DNA from 4 places in the Arthrobacter sp. Y3221114 genome. Region 1 is predicted to be linked to each of the others. Evidence: predicted binding sites of a transcription regulator. Region 1 holds the regulator's gene; each other region holds the start of a gene.
The links. The regulator LexA, encoded in region 1, represses DNA repair genes until DNA is damaged. The targets are predictions, from matches to a motif close to TCGAACANNTGTTCGA.
Positions count from the first base shown of each region.

Region 2: the regulator LexA is predicted to act here: its motif matches at 1,213-1,228, upstream of AC5RV3_RS04450 (HNH endonuclease signature motif containing protein).
Region 3: the regulator LexA is predicted to act here: its motif matches at 748-763, upstream of ruvA (Holliday junction branch migration protein RuvA).
Region 4: the regulator LexA is predicted to act here: its motif matches at 761-776, upstream of AC5RV3_RS02475 (DUF6504 family protein).

Region 1 is NZ_JBNHHW010000007.1:36,459-38,653, forward strand. Features, by position in the region: gene AC5RV3_RS14685 (histidinol-phosphate transaminase) at 1-184, opposite strand, end outside; gene AC5RV3_RS14690 (LysM peptidoglycan-binding domain-containing protein) at 257-610, opposite strand; gene lexA (transcriptional repressor LexA) at 909-1,658, shown strand; gene AC5RV3_RS14700 (ATP-dependent DNA helicase) at 1,763-2,195, opposite strand, start outside.
Region 2 is NZ_JBNHHW010000002.1:92,277-94,471, reverse strand. Features, by position in the region: gene AC5RV3_RS04460 (ABC transporter ATP-binding protein) at 1-117, opposite strand, end outside; gene AC5RV3_RS04455 (hypothetical protein) at 278-910, shown strand; gene AC5RV3_RS04450 (HNH endonuclease signature motif containing protein) at 1,242-2,195, shown strand, end outside.
Region 3 is NZ_JBNHHW010000001.1:515,800-517,994, reverse strand. Features, by position in the region: gene AC5RV3_RS02415 (YebC/PmpR family DNA-binding transcriptional regulator) at 1-82, shown strand, start outside; gene ruvC (crossover junction endodeoxyribonuclease RuvC) at 109-669, shown strand; gene ruvA (Holliday junction branch migration protein RuvA) at 831-1,466, shown strand; gene ruvB (Holliday junction branch migration DNA helicase RuvB) at 1,468-2,195, shown strand, end outside.
Region 4 is NZ_JBNHHW010000001.1:533,710-535,904, reverse strand. Features, by position in the region: gene AC5RV3_RS02485 (SOS response-associated peptidase) at 1-91, shown strand, start outside; gene AC5RV3_RS02480 (SRPBCC domain-containing protein) at 231-665, shown strand; gene AC5RV3_RS02475 (DUF6504 family protein) at 871-1,185, shown strand; gene AC5RV3_RS02470 (DNA polymerase III subunit alpha) at 1,284-2,195, shown strand, end outside.

The sequences.
Region 1 (2,195 bases):
AACCCGCGGCCGCGTCGCTAACGGCCGAGACGATGGCCTGACGGACTGCGTCGGGCAGGCCGTGGGTGTTTTCGTTGACATTCAGGAGGACGGGAACCTCCAACTGGGGCGCACCATAGGGCTCTAAGCCCCGGAGATTGTCCCGCAACGGCAGGCGGTTCAGGCGTTCTAACTGCTCACTCACTGGTCCAGTTTAAGCTTCGGCCCGCCCGGGGCAGGAATCGGGCGGGCCGAAGCAGCTCATATTACGGCTGCCTCAGCGCGCGGACGGGACCAGCAACTGCTGGCCGGCATGGACGATGTCCCCCTGGAGTCCGTTCAATTGCGCGATCTCGAAAATGACATCGTGAGGGTTGCGGTCGGGGGCGGACTGCACGGCCACGTCCCACAGCGTCTGGCCGCTGCCGACCGTGACAGTTGCCGCCGGCCCCGGTCCCAGCTGCCCGGCGGCGGCCATTGCCGGCGCCGTGAAGAAACCGATCAAGGTCAGGGCGGCGGCCGCAGCGAGCATCAGCGGCAGGCCAATCAGCAACAAGCGGCCTCGGCGGGTCAGCCGGAGGTTGGTGCTGGTACGGACGCCGGCGGGCTGCGGTGCGAGCTGGGCGGACATGGTGTCACCTTTCCGATTTTCGATCTATTTCTGCTGGTTTCGATCGTTTGGCAACCGCATTCGAACGTATCTTCGAATGCGTCTTCTATAGTTTTAGCACTGGTGATCGAATATTGTCGAGACTCAGTCGAACAAGTGTTTGAAATTCACCACCGCCTCGCCTAGCGTTGTAAGCGTCAAGCGGCGGTAAGAGCAGTGCACCAGCCGCCACCGACAAAACAGCCAGACAACAACCCATGCGCGGTTCCGCTACCGCAGCGCCGGCGCATGGACCACTACGGGGAGACCGGGGCCGGATATGTCCGAAGAGAGCACCACCACTGCCGGAGCCAGGCGACGCGGCCGACCCGTCAAGGTGGGACGCAGCCTGACGCCGCGGCAGAAGAAGATCCTGGAGACGATCCAGCGCTCCGTCATGTCCCACGGATACCCTCCGTCGATGCGCGAAATCGGTGACACCGTCGGTTTGGCGAGCCTGTCCAGCGTCACGCACCAGCTGGCGCAACTCGAGAAGATGGGCTACATCAGGCGCGACCCCAAGCGTCCCCGTGCGATGGAAATCCTGACTCCGCTGACCCTCGAGCACGGCGGCGTGGAAATCGTCGGGGTCGATGAACCGCAGCAGCTGCGCAGCTCCAGCGGCGTTGCAGTATCCGAACTGACCACTTCGTCCGACACGGCGATGGTGCCGCTGGTGGGACGGATCGCGGCAGGCGGTCCTATCCTGGCTGACCAGGCGGTCGAGGACGTCATGCCCCTGCCGCGCCAACTGGTGGGACACGGCGAGTTGTTCATGCTCAGGGTTTCGGGCGATTCGATGATCGATGCGGCTATCTGTGACGGCGACTGGGTCGTGGTGCGCCAGCAGCACACGGCCGAGAACGGCGACATCGTGGCGGCGCTGCTCGACGACGAAGCAACGGTCAAGACCTTCCGGCAGCGCGACGGTCACACCTGGCTGCTGCCGCAGAACACCCAGTACGAACCGATTCTGGGAGACCACGCAACCATCATGGGCAAGGTTGTCTCGGTGATGCGGGCCCTCTGACCCGCCGCAGGCTCCTCAGACCCCTCTGCCGGTCACCGAGGGCCCGTTGCCCGTTCCCGGTTTGCGCGGGCGACCGCTCCGGCGTGGCTGCTGCCCCAGCCCGTTCAGGCAGCGGCTGCAGCCAGCCTCTCCAGGATCTGACGTGCCATGGCTCCGTCCTTGGTGCTCCAGAACGGCGGCAGGGCGCTGCGCAGGAAGCCCCCGTATCGTGCTGTCGCCAGCCGCGAGTCCAACACGGCCACTACTCCCCGGTCGTTGGAGGCGCGGATCAGCCTGCCTGCCCCCTGCGCCAGCCGCACGGCCGCGTGGGTCGCCGAAACCGTCATGAAACCGTTTCCCCCGGCCTGCGCCACGGACCGGGTTCGGGCAGTCGTTAGCGGGTCGTCCGGCCGGGGGAACGGAATCCGGTCGATGACCACGAGCCGGCACGCTGCACCGGGAACGTCGACGCCCTGCCAGAGCGTCATGGTGCCAAACAGGCATGCGTCCGGTTCCTCGGCGAATTGGCGGACCAGCGCCGCCATCGATGATTCTCCC
Region 2 (2,195 bases), on a different contig from region 1:
CAGCGCCACCAGGCTGGCACCGAGGGCACTGAAGAATCCCAGGATCAGCCGCGGGAGGATGGGCCGGACATAGTGTTTGAGCCGGGCGATCGAGCGCCAGAGGGATAACTCAGTCATGTGGTCGATTCATCGCAGTGGTTCGGAGGCTTCGTGTACCGCAGCAACTATCCTAGCGACCGGTTTGAGGCGCTGGTCACTACCCGGCCCGGCCGGGCCGGCGCGCTGGGAAACCGATGCTTGCTAGTCTGGGCCGAACCATTCACCGACGGGGGAGAGCATGGATCTGACGGACGTGGTGCACGGCTTCGAGCTGGTCCTGTGGATGTCAATGCTCTTTCCGATGCTGCGAGTGGGCGCCTTCCTGCTCTTGGTGCTGCGGAAACCGGCCGGCTGGCTGGTGCTGCTGGTGGAACCGGTTCTGTCCCTGGTTTTGATGGGCGTGGCGGGCGCTTTTAGCCCTGCCGTCCTGGTGCTGCCTGCGGTGGCCGCCTATGGATGGTGGCGGTGGCGCGGGCGGTCAGGGGTCGGAGGGGTTCCGGTCCATCCGGTCCAGCGGCCCGATTGGCTGGCCGCGGCGCTCCTGATGGGGCTGGTCCTGGTCTTCTTCGGTATCGAGGTGCTGCCCATGATGCTGATGTACATGGCCGACCCGGGGGCCATTGCTGAAGCAGTGGTCGTTAGCCTCCTGACCCCGCTGCTGTACCTCGGTCTCGCGCGCGGCGTCATCGAAGCCTGGTGGATCGGCGTCACCCTCTCGCTGATGGGGCTGGCCAGAGGGGCAGCGAACGCAAACCCGCAGGTCCTCTTTGCACTGGACGGCATCGTGTTCACCGTCCTGCTGGGCGTCCTGAGTCTGTACGGCTGGTCCAGGTGGCGCGCGGCGCACGCGGAGACGGCCGCTTCCGCCTAGCAGCGTGCTTCCCTTGGCGTCGGGCGCTCGCGGGCTGCTTCCGCCTGCCTTTGTGTGTTCGCGGCTGCTTACCGCTGTCATTGTGCGTTCGCGGGCTGCTGGCCGCCGTCATGGTGCGTTCGCGGGCTGCTTGCCTTCCATTTGGCAGCGTGGGCGAGCGGGCTGCTGCGGCCGTGATCTGGAGCCCGCCTATACAGATTTCCGGGCCGCTCCCATTGTTTAGGAGCCCGCACGCATTGTTACCCCCATGCACTGCCTCTGGACCGGCACTACTCCTACACAATGGCACCTTTCGATGGCCGTCGAATGTGTGTACGAATAAAATTGTGGTATGGCTCTTGCACCGTTGGACCGCACCGGGGAGATGGGAACATCCTTGGCCCAGGCGTTTGTCCTGCTGCAAGATGTCGCTGACCGCTTCCCCGCAGAGTCTGCATCTTTGTGTACCCGGGATCTGGCCAATACCGTAGCGGCGGTCGAGGACGTTTCGAAGCTGGTGGAGTTCCTGCAGGCCGTCGGCGCCCAGTCCGTGGAACGGGCGGACATCGCCGGCAACGGGGAACACTCCACGGCGCCCGAAACCGGAGCCGAGGCCGAAGCCTGTGCCGGCGCGGTGGGGTCTGGTACTGCCGGGGCCGGCACAGGTGCGGGGGAGTGGGCGGATCCGGCGGCGGCGATCAACGCCGGCGGCGTGGAGGCCGCGAACCCGGACCTGTCCCGATCTAAGCAGGCGCAGCGCCGCCGCAAGACGGAGTTTGCCAACAACGCGGAGTATCTGCGCTCAAGGCTGGGGATCGGCATTGTCGAGGCGCGGCGCAGGCTGCGGGTCGGCAAGGCGATCAGCGCGGCGGCGCGCTTTGACGGGGAACCCGGTGTCCCGGCGCTGCCGGTCTTGGCGGAGGCCATGGCCGGCGGGGAGGTCAGCGGCCGGGCCGCGGCCCTGGTGGTGGATTCCCTGGACCGGGCCCGGCACGCCGGTACCCCGGAGGCGTTGCAGGCGATGGAAGCGGCGCTGGTCCGGCAGGCCGTAGAGGCTGATGCCGATACCCTGGTGATGGTCGCCAGGACGTGGGAAACGGCGGTCGACCAGGACGGTGCCGAGCCGACCGAGGAGGAACTGCGGGCCCGGCAGGGCATGTTCTACCGGGGCCGGCGCCGAGGGCTGCACCAGTTCGTCATCAATACCACCGATGCCCAGTACGAAGCCCTCGCCACCGTGATGAACAGCGCCGCGAACCCGCGGATCCGCCCCGACGCCATCGAAACCGCCGCCAACGGCGGAAGT
Region 3 (2,195 bases), on a different contig from region 1:
CGAGGACCTGGACGACGTCCAGAACGTCTACTCCAACGCCGACATCAGTGCGGATGTCCTCGCCGAAATCGAGAACGACTGACACCGGTCCGGCCGGCGGCACCAGCCATGCGCGTGCTGGGAGTGGACCCGGGCCTAACCCGCTGCGGCCTGGGTGTGGTCGACATTGAACCGAACCGCCGCTCCTCGCTGGTCGACGTCGGGGTGGTCGGGACCACCCCGGACATGCCGCTGGAGCTGCGCCTGCTTAAGATCGCCGACGCCATCGACGAATGGCTCGACGCGCACACGCCGGACGTGCTCGCCGTCGAACGCGTTTTCAGCCAGACCAATGTCAGCACGGTGATGGGCACCGCCCAGGCGTCCGGCGTGGTCATAGCGGCGGCAGCACGGCGGGGGATCGCCGTCGCGCTGCACACCCCTACCGAAGTGAAAGCGGCGGTCACCGGCAACGGGCAGGCGGACAAAGCCGCCGTGACCAAGATGGTGACACGGATCCTTCGGCTGGACACCCCGCCGCGACCGGCCGACGCCGCTGACGCCTTGGCGTTGGCAATCACCCATGCCTGGCGCGGCGGGGCAGCGAAACCGGCTGCCGGCGGCGGGATGACGGCGGCCCAGAGGCTCTGGGCGGAGGCCGAAGCAAAGGCCAAGCGGAACCGCCGCTGACCTGTCGCCTGCGGCTGAAGGCACACGGTGCCGCGGTGTGGCGGTCGCCGGTAATGTCTGCGCTGCCCCGTAAGCTATTCGTAGATATGTTCGGACAATCCGCCCGCCGTGCTGCTAGCGGGCGGACTCCGGGCCGCAGGCCGGAATTGGGAGTTGAGTTCATGATTAGCTCGTTGCGCGGCGTCGTCGCCCACGTGGGATTGCAATCGGCCGTGATCGACGTCAACGGATTCGGCATGCTCGTCCAGGCGACGCCGCAGACCCTGGGCACGCTGTTCGTGGGGCGGGAGGCCGAACTGGCCACCACCATGATTGTCCGCGAAGACGCCATGACGCTGTTCGGCTTCGAGGACGCGGCGCAACGGGAAGTTTTCGAAACCCTCATCTCGGTCAGCGGGGTCGGTCCGAGGCTGGGCCTGGCGGCGCTGTCGGTGCACTCGCCCGAAGCCCTGAGGGTTGCCGCCGCGGAGGGGGACAGCAAGGCGTTCACCAAGGTTCCGGGCATCGGGCCGAAGCTCGCCGGCCGGATCGTGCTGGAGCTGGCCGGGAAGCTGATCCCCACCGGCGAGCAGGCCCCCCGGCAGACGGGCGGCTGGAAGGGACAGGTGCAGGAGGCACTGGCGGGCCTGGGCTGGTCGGAGAAGGACGCCGCCGCGGCGGTGGACATCACCGCGGAGGAAAATCCGGAGGCGGCGGCAGCGGGCAATGTGGGCGATTTGCTGCGCCTGACCCTGCGCAGGCTGGGCCAGGACGGTGCCCGGACGGGCTCGGCGCGGCGGACCGCGGGAGTGAACTAGCGTGGCAGAGGATTCCGAGAACAACCGGCTGGTCTCCAACACGTCGGAAACCGAAGAACGCGCGATCGAGTCGGCGCTGCGGCCCAAGAACCTGGACGATTTCGTGGGCCAGGCCAGGGTCCGCCAGCAGCTGTCGCTGGTGCTGGAAGCTTCCCGGATCCGCGAACGCACGGCCGACCACGTCCTGCTGTCCGGCCCGCCCGGGCTGGGCAAGACCACGCTGGCCATGATCATTGCCGCGGAAATGAACGCGCCGCTGCGCATCAGCTCGGGACCGGCGATTCAGCACGCGGGCGACCTGGCGGCGATCCTGTCGTCGCTGACCGAAGGGGAGATCTTCTTCCTGGATGAGATCCACCGGATGTCGCGGCCGGCGGAGGAAATGCTCTACATGGCGATGGAGGACTTCCGGGTGGACATCGTGGTGGGCAAGGGCGCCGGCGCCACCGCCATCCCGCTCGACCTGCCGCCGTTCACCCTCGTCGGGGCCACAACCCGGGCCGGGCTGCTGCCGGGTCCGCTGCGCGACCGCTTCGGCTTCACCGGGCACTTGGAGTTCTACGCCGTCGCGGAGCTTGAACTGGTGCTTCGCCGCTCGGCCATGCTGCTGGACCTCAAGGTGAGTTCGGCGGGCTTCGCCGAGATTGCCGGACGCTCCCGCGGCACTCCCCGCATCGCCAACCGGTTGCTGCGCCGCGTGCGGGACTGGGCCCTCGTGCACAAGATCGA
Region 4 (2,195 bases), on a different contig from region 1:
GCCCGAACCGCATCTTGTCCCGCGGCGGGTCAGTTCGAAGGTCAACAACGTGCGCAACAACGGGCCCGACCTCATCGACGAGGCGGCATGAGTGCCGGCCGGCGGTGCGGAAACGAGGTGCGCCCCATGGTTCGCATCCCCGCGGTGATTGTGCGCCGGCCCCGGCTGCTGGAAGCTGGTATGGAGTAGCCGGACCCGCCCCGCCCAAGCGGGGCCCGGGGGAGGATCCAATGCCTGGAAAGTACGTGGCCAGCTCGACGGCAACCATTGCGGCGCCGCCGGACCGTGTCTGGTCGGTGATCACGGACCCCGAAGCCATCAGGGGGTTCATGTTCGGCACGGATGTGCAGACTGATTGGAGCGTCGGCGGGCCCATCCGATGGCGGGGTGAGTGGGAGGGCAAGGCGTACGAGGACAAGGGCCAGGTGCTGGAGTTCGAACCCGGGCGCCGGCTGGTCGTCACGCACTTCAGTCCGCTGTCCGGCCGGGAGGACAAGCCTGAGAACTACCACCGTCTCGTCTGGACGCTGGAGGAAGTTCCGGGCGGGACAGAGTTCACGCTGTCGCAGGACAACAACGACACCGCCGAAGCGGCGGAACACTCCAAGCTGATGTGGGACAAGCTGGTCGGCGACGTGAAATACCTCGCCGAGCACGACGGCTAGGCCCGGCCCCCGGGCCGCCGTACTGCTGCGCGCTTGCCGCCCGTCGGCCGGCGGCCCGATTTTGTCAGTGCCCGAACCTACGCTTTACCTTGGATTCGAACACATATTCGAATAGAATAAGAGGGTCAAGTTCTTCGGCGGGCGTGTTGGCAGGGGCGCTCGCCGGGGATTATGACCCGTTGTCCAGATGAAAGGCGACTGGGACATGGGTGTTTTCAGTGAAGCAGTTGACGTTGTGTGTTCCCCTGCCGGACAGCCGCTCCGGCTGCGCTGGCAGGGCAGGAGCTACCGGATCGTCGCGGAACCGGTGCGTTGGTATGAACGCCGCAAATGGTGGGCTGAGGAACTACGCGCGGAACGGGGCAGGGGCGCAGGGCTGGTGGACCATGAGATCTGGCGGGTGCAGGCGCGGTTGAATGGCCGGTCACAAATCCGCACCCTGGACCTCTCCCATCAGGTGGATACCGGGCGCTGGCGCCTGATCCGCGTCCATGATGCCGTCCGGGAGCTGAGCGCCTGACGGCACCACGGTTCCCCGCCGGCTTATATCCAGCCCCGGTTCCCCGCGGCAGTCCGCCGGATACCCATCCTGTGCCCCAACCGTTGTTTGGAATGTCCATGAGCTTTACCCACCTGCATGTATCCACGGCGTTCAGTGCCCACTACGGTGTCTCCTGGCCGGAGGAACTGGCCGCAGCGGCCGCTTCCTTCGGAGCCGACGCCTTGGCCTGCACCGACCGGGACGGCCTCTACGGGACGGTCAAGCACCTGAAGGCATGCCTGGCCACGGGGATGGATCCGATAGTCGGCGTGGACCTGGCCGTCCAAGACGGCGGCGGCAGGGACACCGGCCGCGTTGTGGTGCTGGCCCACGGCGGGAACCAGGGCAGGGGCTACCATGCGCTCTGCCGCCTGATCTCTGAAGCCCATGCCGGCACGGCTGCCCGCGGGCGTGCCGGCAGCCGCCGGACGCCCGGCGTGACGGTGGATCAACTCGCCCGGCATGCCGGTATTCCGGACGGCGAACCTGCCCTGACGGTGCTGCTCGGCCCTTTTTCCGACGTCGGACAGGCGCTGCGCCGCCGCAGCTACGCCGAAGCCCGCCGGCGGGCCGGACGCTGGCGCAGCGGACTGCCGGCCGGGTCGCTGGCAGTGGAAATCGTCTCCCACCTCAGTGCCCCGGGGGAGAACCTCAGTACCGCCCACGCGGTGCGGATGCTTAACCTGGCCGGGGAGCTGAATCTTCCCGCAGTGCTGACCAACGCCGTGCGCTACTGCGAAGAGGACGGCGCCGCCACTGCCGATGTGCTGGACTCGGCGAGGGCGCTGACAGCCTTGTCCAAGCTGCCGGATCTGCAGCCGAGCGCCCAGGGCTGGTTGAAATCCCCCGACCGGATGCAGGCCCTGGCGCGGGAAATCGTGCAGGCAGCCGGCGGCGGAAGCAAGGACGTCATCCGCCTGCTGGCGACGACGGAAGCGGTGGCCGACCGGTGCCGCATGGATCCTTACGAGGACATGGGGTTCAAGCGC